2 regions of the Kocuria sp. MNB10 genome follow, and region 1 is predicted to be linked to the other one. Evidence: riboswitches for the same ligand, from Rfam matches in the RefSeq annotation. Region 1 holds a riboswitch; the other holds the start of a gene.

Region 1 (7,725 bases):
TTGATCACGTCGTCCACCCGCCCCAGGATGTAGAGGTCGCCCTCGTCATCGGTGCGTGCGCCGTCCCCGGCCAGGAACCAACCGCGCTCGCCGTAGGCCGCCCAGTAGGAGAACAGGTAGCGCTGCGGATCGCCCCATACCGTGCGGGCCATGGACGGGCCGATCTTGTCGACCACCGCGAAACCCTGCAACCCCGGGGCCACTTCCTCGCCGGCCTCGTCCAGAACCCGCACCGACACGCCGGGGACCGCACGCGTAGCGCAACCGGGCTTGAGGGAGCTGTGCGCAGCGGCGTCGTCGAACGTTCCGGGAGGGGCGAACTGCGGATCGTGCGGGCGTGGGGATGCGACGCACGAGCCCGTCTCGGACTGCCACCACGTGTCCACGAAGGGCACCTCGTCGCGGCCCACCTGGGTGCGCAACCAGCGCCACGCCTCCGGATTGATGGACTCGCCCACGGCGCCGAGCAACCGGATCGAGGAAAGGTTGTAGACCGGGGGTAGTCCCTTGGGGAACGCTCCCATGAGCGAGCGGATCAGCGTGGGTGCCGTGTAGTAGTTGGTCACGCCGTAGCGCTCGATGATCTCGAAGTGGCGGCCGTAATCCGGGGTGTTGGGCGTGCCCTCGTAGATCACCTGGGACACGCCGTTGACCAGCGGGCCGTAGATCTCATAGGTGTGCGCGGTGACCCACGCGAGGTCCGCGGTGCACCAGTGCACGGTGGAGCCCACCTTGGCGGGGTCGTTCACGGTGGAGAGCTCGTCCGGGCGCAGCACCCCGGACGCGTCGGGCACGTCCGGGAGCAGATCGAACAATAGGGCATGCGTATATGCCGTCTGCACCATGTACCCGCCCATCGTATGGACCAGGCCCTTGGGCCTCCCCGTGGTGCCGGACGTGTAGATGATGAACAGGGGCGTCTCCGCGTCGAACGCCTCCGGTTCGTGGACGTCCGAGACGCCCGCGGTGAGCTCGTGCCACCACACGTCACGCCCGGGGGTCCACGGCACGAGTTCCTCGTCCTTGGAATGCAGGCCCCGGGTGCCGCGCGGCAGATCGGTGCGCCCGGGCCGGGACGTGCGGCGCACCACGATCACGTGCTCGATGCTGTTCTCACCGCTGCAGGCCTCGTCCGCATTGATCTTCACGGGGACGACGGCGCCGCGCCGGTTCTGCCCGTCCGTGGTCACCAGGACCTTGGCTCCGGTGTCCTCGACCCGGAACTTGAGGGCTTCTGCGGAGAACCCGCCGAACACGAGCGAGTGGATCGCCCCGATGCGCGCGCACGCGAGCGTGATGATCACGGTCTCCGGGATGACCGGGAGGTAGATGACCACGCGGTCGCCCTTCTCCACGCCCAGTCGGAGCAGGGCGTTGGCGGCCCTGGATACCTCACGCTGCAGGTCCGCGTAGGTATAGACCAGGCGGTCCCCGGGTTCACCCTCGAAGTACAGGGCCACGTGCTGACCACGCCCGGCTGCCACATGGCGGTCCACGCAGTTGTACGAGACGTTGAGTTTCCCGCCTTCGAACCACGCGATCTCGGGCACGGTGTAAGTGGGGTTGCCGTCGTGGTCCTCACCCGTGCGCTGCGGCTTCTCGAACCGGTGAGCCGTGTGCCATGGCTGCGCCCAGTCCAGCCGCCCGGCCTGCTCGACCCAGAACTGCACCCGGGCGTCGTCGGAGATCAACGCCGGGTTCGGTGTGGGGTGAGCGGGGTCTGAGTACGAGTGTGTACCGGTCACGAGTCCTCCTGTGATGTCGATCCGAACGGTCGGTGTCTGCAACGGCCGGGCCCCCGGTGGAACGACCGGGCCGCGGTGGAACGGCGGGCGCCGGCGGGAACCGGGCGGGTTGTCACCTGGTTCCGGCCACGCTCCAGCGCCGCTGCGTCCACCACTCGAAGATGCCGAGCAGGGCGTCCGTGAGCTTGCCCAGCACGGCCAGCAACAGGATCGCGAGCAGCAACCGGTCCGTGCGGCCGTTGTTCTGCGAATCGGTGAGCAGGAACCCCAGGCCCATGGAGGAACCCAGCAGTTCCGCGGCCACCAGGAACAACCACGCCTGGGCCAGGGCCAGACGCAGCCCGGAGATCACGGAGGGCAGCACCGCGGGCAACTGCACGGTGGTGAAGAGTTTGACCCCGCGCAGCCCGAAGGACCGTGCGGCTTCGATCAGGTGCCGGTCCACGTGGCGCAGCGCGGCGGACACCGTGGTGTACACCGGGAAGAAGGCGCCGATTGCCACCAGGGTCACCTTGGAGTTCTCCCCGATCCCGATCCACAGCAATAGCAGCGGCACCCACGCCAGGGACGGCACGGCGCGCAGCGCGCCGATCGTGGGCGAGCCGATGGCCCGCGCCCACGGGGAGAGCCCCAGCAACGCGCCGAGCAACAGCCCGAGCCCACTGCCGATCAGGAAGCCCACGATCACGCGCTGCGTGGAGATCCCCACGTGCAACCACAGGTCACCGCTGCGCAGCAGCTCCCATCCCGCGGCGAGCACCGCGGACGGGCGCGGCAACTGCACGGGGGAGAAGGTCCCGTTCGTGGAGAGGGTGTGCCACACGAGCACCAGCAGCACGGGCAGGACGATCCCGATCAGCCCCAGGGCCCAAGGATTGCGCAGCGCGCTGGGACGCGTGCGGGAATCCGCCGCGGCAGGGGTGTCTGATGGGGGTGCGACGTCGCCGGGCGCCACCACGCCCGCCCCGTGGCGTCCGTCGTCGTCGGACAGTGTGGCCACCGCAGTGACGCCAGCTGCTTCGGAGGACGTGCCGCCCGGTGCTTCGCGGGACGCGCCGTCCGAGGACCGCGGTGCGGCGGAGGAGGTGTCGTGAGTGCTCATGAGGACTGCTTCCCTTCGATCACCTGGGCCACGGCGGCCGCATCGGCGTGTTGTGCGTAGTGCTGCTCCACGATGTTCGCGAGCGCCTCGTCCACGTCCTGCTGCGAGGAGACGTCCCCGGATTCCACCAGGATGGGCCCGACCCGCTCGAGCACCGCGAGCTGTTCGGGGCCCGGAACGGGGTCGATGTCCAGGTGGGTGCGCTGCCAGACCCGCCGGGCGGTGTCGCGATCGATGCTCGCGCCTTCCGCGAGGATCGCGATCCCCTCCTCCGGGTGCTGCAGCGCCCACTGCCGCGCGTAGGCGTACGTGTTCACCACGTCCTGCGCACCCGTGGGGTTCAGCTGCAGGAACACCTCCCGCGCGTTGAGGAACCCGTACGTGTTGAACTCCAACTGCCGGTGGAACAGCACGTCCCCCGCCTTCTCCGCGGCGGCCATCACGGGGTCCAGTCCGGACCATGCGGCCACCTGACCGGTGTCCAGCGCGGTGCGCCCGTCCGCGTGCTGCAGGTTCACCACGGTGACGTCCTGGGCGCTCATGCCCGCCGCGCCGAGGGACTGTAGGAGGAAGAAGTACGGATCCGTGCCCTTCGTCGCGGCCACGGACGTGCCCGCGAGATCCGCCACGGTGCGCACGGGGGAGTCCGGGGTGCGCACGAGCGCGGACCACTCGGGCTGTGAGAACAGGTCGATCGTCCTGATCGGCGAGCGGTTGGCACGCGCGAGCAGTGCGGCGGAACCTGCCGTGGAGCCCACGTCCACGACCCCGGCGCGTAGCGACTCGTTGGCCTTGTTGGAACCGGCCGAGTACACCCACGTCACGGTCTGACCGTGGGCCTCGGCGACCTTCTCGAGCCAGCCCTTGGCCTTGATGATCAGGGACAGCGGGTTGTAGGTCGCATAGTCCAGGTAGATCTCGTGCGCGGAACCGCCGGCCACACCGCGGCCCGGACCTTCGCCCTCCATGACGCATCCGCTCAGGGGCAGCGCCAGCGCGGACAGGCCGAGTGCCTGCAGGGCGCGGCGTCGGGACAACTGCGCCATGCGCTCAGCGCTCCACGCCGAGCAAGGCCAACAGGTGGGCGCGCAGCGCGGTGATCTCACTGTCCTCGCGGGAGCGCGGGCGGGCCAGCTCGGGGGAGATGATCTCGGCGATGGTCGCGGGGCCCGTGGCCGTTTCCCGCGCGAGCACCACCACGTGATCGGAGAGCACCAGGGCTTCCTCGACGTCGTGGGTGACCATGAGCACGGTCGTGGGATCGGCGCGGTGCACGTCCAGCAGCAGATCCTGCATCCTGATCCGGGTCAGGGCGTCCAGGGCCCCGAAGGGCTCGTCCAACAGCAGGACCCGCGGGTTCCGTGCCAGGGCCCGGGCGAGGGATGCGCGCTGTGCCATGCCCCCGGAGATCTCCGAGGGACGGTGATTCGCGTGGTGGGACAGGCCGACGAGCTCCAACAGCTGCGCCACCCGCCGCTTCCCTTCCCGGGCGGGAGTCCCGTGGGGCAGACCCAGTGCCACGTTGCGCGCCACGCTGCGCCACGGCAGCAACCGCGGTTCCTGGAAGCCGACGGCGCAGCGCGGGTCGATCTCGCGCACCACCGAGTCGTCGATCCGGACTTCGCCCTCGCTCGCCGTGCCGAGCCCGGCCACGGCGCGTAGCAGGGTGGACTTGCCGCACCCCGAGGGGCCCAGGACGGAGACGATCTCGCCCGGACGCACCGTGAAGGTCACGTCCCTCAGGACGTCGTGGACATGCGCTCCGTGGTGTGCGGGGAAGGACTTGCCGACCCGGTCGAAGGTGACCGCAGCGGCGTCGACGGCAGATTCCGGGCGCGTGAGGATATGGCTCAATTCATCAACTCCATCGTTCCTGGCATTAGCACCTTGCCCGCGTGGGGCTGGTTGCTGCGACGTCAACGAGCCAGGTCTCTCAGCCGCTCCGGATGGGAACCACACCATTGAACGGGCCGGGAGCCCGCGGGTGCAAATCGTGTGACGCGCCGGGGCGCCGTCGTGACGTGCCGTAACCCGAGGTGTTTCCGAGGACCGGGGATCCCCGTTAGGATCGATGCCACAACGATCACGAGTGCCGACGTTTAGCCCTGGCTTGTCGGACGGCAACCCTCTCCCGTAGCGGGGTGCCCCAGGTGAGGATCGGGCCGCATGACACACCGCATGCGGCAAGTACGGCGCCACACAAGCGCGCTGGACCCGCAAGGTAGGCCGCCGTAGGTGGTGCACGGGGCGCGGGTCGTGTTCCTGCTGAGGGGCTGACCGAGATGAGCAAACGGATTTCCGTCAACGCGTTCGACATGACCTGCGTGGATCACCAGAGCTTCGGGTTGTGGCGTCACCCGCGGTCCCGGGCCACCGAGTACAACACCATCGAGTACTGGACGGGGCTGGCCAAGCTGCTGGAGCGGGGCAAGTTCGACGCCCTGTTCCTTGCGGACGTGGTGGGCATCTACGACATCTACAAGAACTCCGCGGCTCCGGCCGTGCGTGACGGGGCCCAGTTCCCGGTCAACGACCCGTTCATGCAGGTCTCGGCCATGGCCGCCGTGACCGAGCACCTGGGCTTCGGCGTGACGAGCGCGGTGACCTACGAGCAGCCCTACACCCTGGCCCGCAAGTACGCCACACTGGATCACCTCACCAAGGGCCGCGTGGGATTCAACGTGGTGACCTCCTACCTTCCGTCCGCTGCGGAGAACCAGGGCCTGCCGCGCCAGATTGAGCACGATACGCGTTACGAGATCGCGGAGGAGTTCCTGGACGTGTGCTACAAGCTTTGGGAGGGCTCGTGGGAGGAGGACGCTGTGGTTCAGAACCGTGAGACGGGTGTCTACGCGGATCCCACCAAGGTCCATCCCATCCGGCACAGCGGGGAGCACTTCACGGTTCCCGGAGCGGGGCTCACGGCACCGTCCCCGCAGCGCACACCGCTGATCTTCCAGGCCGGCGCGTCCTCGCGCGGGCAGGCGTTCGCGGGTAAGCACGCGGAAGCCGTGTTCATCGGCGGGTTGCGCCCGGACCTCACGCGTTTCGTGACTGACAAGATCCGCGACCGGGCTCAGGCCGAGGGCCGCAGCCGTGACGACGTCAAGATCTACGCGATGCTCTCCGTGGTCGTCGCGGACACGGACGAGCAGGCCCAGGAGAAGTACCGCGATTACTTGCAATACGTGGACCTGGAGGCCTCCCAGGCGATCATCGGTGGGTGGTCCGGCGTGGACCTGTCCCAGTTCGACGAGGACGAGGCCTTGAACTACATCAAGACCGACTCCATCCAGTCCTTCCTGACCCCGTTCACGCTGCAGTCCAAGGACAAGCAGTGGACGCGCGAGGAGATCGCCAAGCACTGCGCCCTGGGTGGGATGGGTGCGGTCCTCGTGGGCTCCGCGCAGACCGTCGCGGATCAGCTCGAAACCTGGGTGGACGAGGGCGGCCTGGACGGCATCAACCTGGCCTACCATGTGAGCCCCGGTTCCTTCGAGGACTTCGTGGAGTACGTGGTCCCCGAGTTGCAGAAGCGCGGGCGCTACCGCACCGAGTACGAGGGCACCACCCTGCGCGAGTCCCTCTACGGCGAGGGCCGTCCCCGGGTCAAGGACACCCATCCCGCTGCGAAGTACCGCGGCGCGTTCGTGGGCGAGCCCTCCGTCGCGGACACGCCGTCCCGCGAGCTGGTGGGCTGACACCTCCCTCCAACGACGACGCCGCTCGCACCCGGTCCCGCAGGTCCGGCAGGGCGGCGTCGTCGACCCCGGTCACCGTGACCGCCCCATCCCTGGCGATGGGGAAGAGAGCGACCCCGTCATGACCTTGTGTCAGCTGACGACGACCAGGATTCCCCACTGGGTTCTGCCCTGCGGCGGAGCACCTTGCCGTGGAGGCGTTCGCGGATGACGTCACCGGATCCGCAGTGCCCGGATCCGTGACGGTCGTAGGGTGGAGGAAATGCCCGTGACCCGGAGGGAACCGTGGACGAGGACCTGCTCGGAGTGATCATGCTGTCGTTCAGCACGGTCCTGGTGTGCGTCGTGACAGTGGTGACCGTCAGGGCAGCGGCCGCCGGCTCGCTCGATCGCAACGGGGCCGTGGGCCTCCGGACCCGGCACACGCGCGCGTCCGACGCCGCGTGGTCCGCGGGTCACGCCGCGGCCCTTCCGAGGGTGCGGTGGTCCGTTCCCGTGGCCGTGTGTGCCGTGGTGGCGGCGATCGTGTTGCTCGTTCTGGGGTGGCCCGAATGGGGCATCGTCGCCGGGCTGGTGGGTGTACTGCTGCAGGTCGCGGTGCTGGTGTCCGCCGTGGGGCCGGCCAACCGTGCCGCTCGGCGGGCCGCGCAAAAGTCGGCTCCAGAACCCCGCGCCTGAGACCGGGGCGCGTGAGCGGCGTCGTCGTCCCCCGATGCGACGGGCACGGACCCGTGGACAACTCGGCGTAGCGGCCTAGAGTAGTGACACAGCTCACCTGATAAGGCGACTTACACACACGCAACGAAGGAGTGGCCATGAAGGTTTTCGCGCACACGGAGCCGGGCGGAGCAGCCCAGGAACTCGAGGTGGAACGGCCCGAACTGGAAGGCTCCGCGGTCATGATCCGCGTGACCAATTCGGGGGTCTGCCACTCGGACGTGCACTGCCAGGACGGGTACTTCGACCTCGGCAGCGCCGGGCGCTACGAACTGACCGCGGCGGGCGCGCAGTACCCCGTGGTGCTCGGGCACGAGATCGTGGGGGAGGTCGTGGCCGCGGGACCGGACGCCACGGTGACGCCCGGGGACACCAAGTACATCGTGTTCCCGTGGATCGGTTGCGGCGAGTGCCAGGCCTGTTCGGAGGACCGCGAGAACTACTGCAGCGGGAAGAAGCG
Region 2 (7,725 bases), 1.2 Mb from region 1:
CCCCGGAATGTTCCGGGGGCGGCGTCGCCATGGTACGGGGCGCGTGAGCGTCAGCGGCGCATGATCCTGCGCGCGAGCCAGTTGCCGAAGAACTGCACGAGCTGGACCAGGATGATGATCACGATCACCGCGGCCCACGTGACCTGGTCGTTGAAGCGCTGATAGCCCAGGCGCAACGCGAAGTCACCCAGACCACCGGCGCCGATCGCACCGGCCATCGCGGACATGTCCGTGATGCCGATGACCAGGAACGTGTACCCCAGCACGAGCGGGCCGAGCGCCTCCGGCAGGATCACCGTGGTGATGATCTTCCAGCGCGAGACCCCCATGGACCGCGCGGCCTCGATCACCCCGGGATCCACCGTCATGAGGTTCTGCTCCACGATGCGGGCCACCGCGAACGTAGCGCCGATGGTCATGGTGAAGATCGCGGCGTTGGGGCCCAGGCGCGTGCCCACGACCGATTCCGTGACCTGACCCAGGGCGGCCAGCAGGATGATGAACGGGATGGGACGCACGAAGTTCACCAGGAGGTTCAGCGCGGTGAACAGTGGACCGTTCTCCAGGATGCTGCCCCGCCGGGTCACGTAGAGCCCCATGCCCACGGCCAGGCCGATGAGCCCGGCCAGCACGAGGGTCACGGAGACCATATACAGCGTCTGCCCGGTTGCGTCCAGCAACTGCGGGCCCAGAGCAGACCACTCCATCACTCACTCACCTCCCGCACCGTGGTGACGGCGCGCAGACTCTCGACGGCGCGGTCCACGGACTCGTCCGAACCGGTCAGGGACAGCGTGAGCGTTCCGAAGGACTGTGATTGCAGGATGGAGATCCCCCCGAAGGCGATGTTGAAGCTGACACCGTCACGGGCGGCGTCCGAGAGCACGTCCCCGATCCGGTTCTGGTCGGTGACGTCCACCAGCACGAGCCGCCCGGGGTGTTCCCGGCGCAGCTTCTCGATCTCGTCCGCGCGCGGCACGGTGCGCATGACCGAGGAGACGAACTTGCGCGTGGTCTGCGCCCGCGGGTGGGCGAAGACCTCCGCGGTGGTCCCGGTCTCCACCACACGACCGCTGTCCATCACGGCCACGCGGTCCGCGGTGGCCCGCACCACGTCCATCTCGTGGGTGATCAGTACGATGGTGATCCCCAGCTCACGGTTGACGCGCTTGAGCAGACCCAGGACCTCCTGGGTGGTCTCCGGGTCCAACGCCGAGGTGGACTCGTCCGCGAGCAGCAGTTCGGGATTGCTCGCGAGCGCGCGGGCGATCCCCACGCGCTGCTTCTGACCACCCGAGAGCTGCTCGGGGTAGTTCCCGGCGCGCTCGGTCAAGCCCACGAACTCCAACAGTTCCGCGACCCGCGCCTTGCGTTCCTCGGGCTTCCACCCGGCACGCTTGAGCGGGTAATCGATGTTGCCCGCCACTGTGCGTGACGTGAACAGGTTGAACTGCTGGAAGATCATCCCGATCTTGCGGCGGATGGGCGCCAGCTGGGATTCGCTGCGCCCGTCCACACGGTTACCGGCGACCTCGAGCGTCCCGGACGAAATGGGTTCCAGGCCGTTGATCAGCCGCACGAGGGTGGACTTGCCCGCCCCCGAGTAGCCGATCACCGCGAAGATCTCACCGCGGCGGATGTCCAGGTCCACGGAGTCCACCGCGGTCACGGTGCGCGGGCGGCGTTTGGACCCCGTGACGAAGACCTTGCTCACGTCCCGGAAACTGACCAGGGTGTCCGCCGTGGCGGACGGGCTCACTTGGTCTGCTCCTTGAGGTCCTGCGAGTAGCGGGCCAGCAAGTCCTTGAGCTCCTGCTGGTCCACCTTGGTGGGCACCGCGGTGCCCTTGGTCTCGGTCTTCTCCGCGTCCTGGACCTTGTCGTCGTAGTAGAAGCTCGCGACCTTCTTCAGGGTCTCGTTGTCCGCGTTCGCCTCGGTCGCGGCGAAGAGGTTGTCGTACACCTTGGCACTGTCCGCGGTGGGATCGTCCTGAGCCAGCGCGGACTTGGGATCGATGTTCGCGCGGTCCAGGAAGTCGTTGTTGACCACGGAGGCGGCCACGGAGTCCATGGACAGCACGGTCTGCTCGGCGGAGACCGGGCGGACCGTGACCTTGGACTTGGCGGTGTCGATGTCCTGCTCGGTGGGGGCGATCGTGTCCTTGGTGAACTCCACGAGACCCTGCTGGTGCAAGAGGTTCAGGGCGCGGGACAGGTTGATCGAGTCGTTCGGCACGGCGATCTCGTCACCCTGCTTGAAGTCACCCACGGATTTCACGCTCTTGGAGTACAGCCCCAGCGGGAAGATGGACGTGGAGCCCACGGGAGTGATGGTGTCCCCGGCGTTGTTGTTGTAATCGGCGAGGTACGCGATGTGCTGGAACCAGTTCATGTCGATGTCACCGCTCTTCAGAGCGGGGTTCGGCTGGCTGTAGTCACTGAAGTCCACGTACTCGACCGTGATGTCGTTGTCCGCGGCGACCTGCTTCAACGCTTCCTGCACAGGGGTCGAGCCCACGATCCCGACGGTGATCTTGCCGTCCGCGGCCGGGTCCGAGTTGTCGGAGCCGCCGCCGCACGCGGTGAGGGTGAGGCCCAGGGTGGTGGCCAACACGACGGGAATCAAACGCTTGGTTCGCATGATCATGCCTTTCCAGGGGTCTGTGACGGGGACTCGCGGGGCGAACAGTCCCCCCTGGATGAGGGCACAGGGACGGGTACGTGCTGATTTCCGGGGAACCGCACTTGCCGTGATCTGTTGCAACCGCGACCGGATGGTCATCTGGGGCACCCCGCTACGGGAGAGGGTTGCCGTCCGGCCAGCCAGAGCTACGCGCCGGATCTCGTCATCCACCCGGAATTCTAGCATGGCCCTGCCATGGGCCGACGACCGCCGGAAGGGCCCTATGCCATCCCGGCGATACGTTCGTCCGCGCGGGCCCGGGCCCACTCCTCCGCCCCCAGGACGTCCTCAAGGGTGGGCCGCGTGACGCCGTCGTGATCCTCCAGCACACGCTCGACCATGTCCACGATCTGCGTGAAGCCGAGCGCCCCGCGGTGGAACGCGTGCACGGCCTGCTCGTTGGCGGCGTTGAACACCGCGGGCCACGTCCCGCCGCGCGAACCCGCGTGCTTCATGAGCTCCACGGCGGGGAACACCTGCGAATCGAGCGGTTCGAACGTCCACTGTGCGGCCCGGGTCCAGTCGCACCCCGCGGCGGCACCGGTCACGCGGTGGGGCCAGCCGATTCCGAGCGCGATGGGCAGGCGCATGTCCGGCGGGGACGCCTGCGCCAGGGTGGATCCGTCCACGAACTCCACCATGGAGTGCACGACCGATTGCGGATGCACCGTGACGTCGATCCGGTCCAGGGGGACGTCGAACAGTAGGCTCGCCTCGAGCACCTCCAGTGCCTTGTTGACCATGGTCGCGGAGTTCGTGGTGACCATGACCCCCATGTCCCACGTGGGGTGCTGCAGGGCCTGTTCGGGTGTCACGCGCGTGAGCTGCTCGCGCGTCATGCCGCGGAACGGTCCGCCGGACGCCGTGAGCACGAGCCGGCGCACCTCGGAGGCCGTCCCGGAGCGCAGGGCCTGGGCGATCGCCGAGTGTTCGGAGTCCACGGGGATCAGCGCGTCCTCGAGGCCCGTGTCCGCCGCGGCGCGCAGGACGAGCGGACCGCCCGCGATCAGCGATTCCTTGTTCGCGAGCGCCACCCGCCGACCCGCTCCCAGCGCCGCCAGGGTGGGCGCGAGCCCGATGCTCCCGGTGATTCCGTTCAGCACGAGGTCCGCACCCTCCCACTGCGCGATCCGCGCGGCGGCGTCCGGCCCGTGCAGGACCTCGGGTGCCGCCGACGACGACGACGCACGCGCCCGGTCCGCGATCAGCTCACGCAACCGGGCGGCGTCGTCCGCCGTACCGCTCGTGCCCACTGCTCGGACCCCGTACGCCACGGCCTGCTGGGCGAGCAGCTCGAGGTGACCCGCGCCCGCGGCGAGCGCCACGACCTCGAAGGGCTCGTGGGTGGCATCCGAGACGGGCCGGCGCAGCCCCGCGGCCTGGGACACGACGTCGAGGGCCTGCGTCCCGATGGATCCCGTGGATCCGAGGATCACGAGGCGGCGGGGGGCCTGCCGGGTGGCGCGGTCGAAGTCGGGGGTCATGACGGGCGACGAGTTCATCTGCCCAGTATCGCGTGTGCGACGCCCATGATGGTCATCCCGGGCACGCAACAAGGGCGCCACCCGGAGGTTACGCCCTTGTCGGGAGGGTCCGCTCAGGACCCGCGTGGGATTCAGCGACGGCGGCCGACGATGGCGCCGTAGATGAGCAGCACGATGATCGCGCCGATCACGGCGGTAATGATCGTGCCGGGGTGGTACCACGCATCAATGCTACCGATGCCGATGAGGCTTCCCAGCCAGCCGCCCAGGAAGGCCCCCACGATGCCGAGGATGATGGTGACGATGATCCCGCCACCCTGCTTGCCCGGAAGGATCAGCTTGGCGAGCGCGCCGGCGATCAGACCGAGGATGATCCAGCTAATGATGCCCATTTCTCCACCTCTGGTTCTCGTTGTGCGCGTTTGCGGTGTTCCGCAACCGCACGTGGTCAGCGAACTGGTTCACAGTGTAGTACCAGACACCAACGCTACACGGGCCGCCGCGTCCGAATGAAACCGGACACGGCGGCCCGTGTCAAGGGGCGGTGAACCAGGTCAGTGCGAGACTGCCCTCTCCGCTCCCACTCCCGTGAGGGAACGCACTTCCATCTCGGACTGCTTGCGCGGGTCCTCCGGCCGGCGCTCGCTGAGCGAGCCCAGGAAACCGAGCAGGAAGGACGCCGGGATCGAGATGATGCCGGGGTTGGACAGCGGGTAGAACGCGAAGTCCGCGCCGGGGATCATGGAGGTCTCCGATCCGGACATCACCGGGGAGAAGATAATGAGCACCACGGAGATGATCAGCCCGCCGTACATGGACAATACCGCGCCGCGCGTGGTGAAGCGCTTCCAGTAGAGCGAGTAGAGGATGGTGGGCAGATTGGCGGAGGCCGCCACCGCGAAGGCGAGGGCCACGAGGAACGCCACGTTTTGACCCTGCGCGCCAATGCCGCCGGCGACCGAGATCAGGCCGATGACCACCACGGTGGTCTTGGCCACCCGCAGTTCCTGACGCGGGTCCGAGGTGCCCTTCTTGATCACGGACGTGTAGATGTCGTGTGCGAATGACGCGGAGGCCGTGATGGCCAGACCGGCGACCACGGCGAGGATCGTGGCGAACGCGACCGCCGCAATCAGACCCATGAGGATGGACCCGCCGAGTTCGTACGCGAGCAACGGAGCCGCCGAGTTCACACCACCAGGCGCGCCCTTGATCCGGTCCGCACCGATCAGCGCGGCCGCACCGAACCCGAGCACCAGGGTGAAGAGGTAGAACAGGCCGATCAGAGTGATCGCCCAAACCACGGACTTGCGGGCCTCCTTGGCGGTGGGCACCGTGTAGAAGCGCATGAGCACGTGCGGCAGGCCGGCGGCACCCAGGACGAGGGCCAGACCCAGCGAGATGAAGTCCAGCTTGGAGATCTCGCTCACGCCGTACTTCAGCCCGGGATCGAGCATCGCGGGGTTGTTGTTCGTCTCCACGGCCGCGCCGAGCATGGTCGAGAAATTGAACCCGAACAAGGCCAGGATCCACACGGTCATCACGGCCACGCCGGATACGAGCAGGCACGCCTTGATGATTTGCACCCATGTGGTGCCCTTCATGCCGCCCACGAGCACGTAGACGATCATGATGACGCCCACGATCACGATCACCAGGGACTGCCCGGCCCGGGAGCCGATCCCCAGCAGCAGGGACACTAGGGCCCCCGCCCCGGCCATTTGCGCCAGGAGGTAGAAGAACGTCACGGCCAGGGTTGAGATGGACGCCGCGACCCGCACGGGCCTCTGCCGCAATCGGAACGACAGCACGTCCGCCATGGTGAACTTGCCGGTGTTGCGCAGCGGCTCGGCGATCAGTAGCAGGGCCACGAGCCACGCGACGAAGAAGCCGATCGAGTACAGGAACCCGTCGTAGCCCTGCAGGGCGATCGCGCCCACGATACCCAGGAACGACGCCGCGGAGAGGTAGTCACCCGCGATGGCCAGACCGTTCTGGGTCCCGGAGAACGAGCGCCCACCCGCGTAGTAGTCCGCGGCTGTGGCGGTGGACTTGGACGCCCGGATCACGACCACGAGCGTCACGAGCACGAACGCCAGGAAGATCGAGATATTGATCGCGGGGTTGCCCACGGTGGACGTGGCGGCCTCCGCCAGGTGCACCGCGGGTGTCGAGAGGGCGGGGACGGCGATCATGGCCGGGCCTCCTGGTGGTCGTCGGCCCGGTGGCCGGAAGTGGATTCGAGGTCCTCACGCAACGCGGTGGCCTGCGGATCGAGCTTGCGGTTGGCGAAGCTCACGTACGCGGCGGTGATCCCGAATGTGGTGACGAACTGCAGCAGACCCAGGATCAGACCCAGGTTGACGTTGCCCACGACCCGCGTGGACATGAAGCCCGGCGCGTAGATGGCGAGGACCACATAGAGCAGGTACCAGACCAGGAACGCGATGGCCAGGGGGAAGACGAAGGATCGGTGGGTCGAGCGCAGCCGTTGGAACTCGTGCGAACGCTGGACCGCGGGGAAGTCGATGCCCTGGGTTGCCGCGGAACCGTTGGGGTCGACAGGGGGCGTGGACGCCATGTGTGCCTCCTTGTGTGATGATCACCACAGTACGCACTGTGTATCCAATGACACAAGACATGCCCGTCACAACGTCGAAAAACCCCTGAAATCCGCGGTTTGGTTAGCCCACCTTATAATTTTGATCGATCTGTGTATACATTCGGCGTCATGGCGCGCCGCTACGGCCGCATGGCCAGGACGAACTCCACGGCCCGGTCCAGGAACGCGTCCACCTGTTGTTCCTCGTAGCTGCGCTGACCCTGGGCGGATCGAAAGACCGCCGTCCTCACGAGCCGCGGGTCCACCTCGGGTTCACCGCGCAACGCGTCCATGAGCCGGTCGCACAGCACGTCCACGTCCGCCGCCGCGTAACCCAGCGTGCGGTGCGAACTCGGCCGGCGGAAGCGTTCACCGTGCGGGCGGTTGAGCCGCCCCAGCAACAGCCCGGCCAACAGCTCCAGGTGCTCCTCCCAGCGCCGGGCGCCGTGCTCGGCCACGAACGCGGCCTTCTCCCGCGCGAACAGCTCGTCCTCCACGGCGTCCAGATGGGCGTCCACCGCTCCGGGGTCGTAACCGCCCTTGACGCGGTCGAACACGCGCTCGCGCACCTGCCGGCTGCCCAGCCGACGACGCCGCTGCGCCGCCTCCGCGCTCTCGGGTTCACGGTCCGCGTCGGTCGCCCCGGCGGTGTCCGCGGACGCAGCAGAGTCCTCGGCGGTGACGGGGTCCGTGACATCGGCCGGGTCAACGACCGGCTCAGCGACCGTCCCGGGGCCCGCGACCGGGTCCGCGTGGCCACCGGGGGCGGGCGGCGTCGTCGTATGCATGACCGCGGCGAGGCGGTCCAGGAAGTCGTCCACCTGGGCGGGGTCGTAACCCCAGGCCCGCTCGCCGAGGCGATCGAAACGTTGCTGAGTAGTCATACCCGCCCTTTCGCGGCCGGGACGCAACCCGCGAGGGGCGGCGTCCGTGCGTCCCGGGCGCGCGGGCGGTCGG

The links. A riboswitch is a leader RNA that binds a small molecule or an ion and turns the genes downstream of it on or off. The one in region 1 is predicted to bind S-adenosylmethionine.
Region 2: linked by a shared signal. The riboswitch ahead of ACW9PK_RS01615 (MetQ/NlpA family ABC transporter substrate-binding protein) and the one ahead of ACW9PK_RS07085 (LLM class flavin-dependent oxidoreductase) in region 1 are both predicted to bind S-adenosylmethionine.

Annotation. Positions count from the first base shown of each region.
Region 1 covers NZ_CM133411.1:1,575,181-1,582,905, forward strand. Annotated here, with positions in the region: gene ACW9PK_RS07065 (AMP-binding protein) at 1-1,745, opposite strand, end outside; gene ACW9PK_RS07070 (ABC transporter permease) at 1,858-2,847, opposite strand; gene ACW9PK_RS07075 (aliphatic sulfonate ABC transporter substrate-binding protein) at 2,844-3,893, opposite strand; gene ACW9PK_RS07080 (ABC transporter ATP-binding protein) at 3,898-4,701, opposite strand; SAM riboswitch class I at 4,709-4,800, opposite strand; SAM riboswitch class IV at 4,929-5,043, shown strand; gene ACW9PK_RS07085 (LLM class flavin-dependent oxidoreductase) at 5,121-6,548, shown strand; gene ACW9PK_RS07090 (SdpI family protein) at 6,834-7,226, shown strand; gene ACW9PK_RS07095 (alcohol dehydrogenase) at 7,364-7,725, shown strand, end outside.
Region 2 covers NZ_CM133411.1:365,202-372,926, forward strand. Annotated here, with positions in the region: gene ACW9PK_RS01605 (methionine ABC transporter permease) at 51-707, opposite strand; gene ACW9PK_RS01610 (methionine ABC transporter ATP-binding protein) at 707-1,759, opposite strand; gene ACW9PK_RS01615 (MetQ/NlpA family ABC transporter substrate-binding protein) at 1,756-2,640, opposite strand; SAM riboswitch class IV at 2,736-2,850, opposite strand; gene dxr (1-deoxy-D-xylulose-5-phosphate reductoisomerase) at 2,904-4,166, opposite strand; gene ACW9PK_RS01625 (GlsB/YeaQ/YmgE family stress response membrane protein) at 4,298-4,558, opposite strand; gene ACW9PK_RS01630 (solute symporter family protein) at 4,721-6,361, opposite strand; gene ACW9PK_RS01635 (DUF485 domain-containing protein) at 6,358-6,747, opposite strand; gene ACW9PK_RS01640 (DivIVA domain-containing protein) at 6,909-7,652, opposite strand.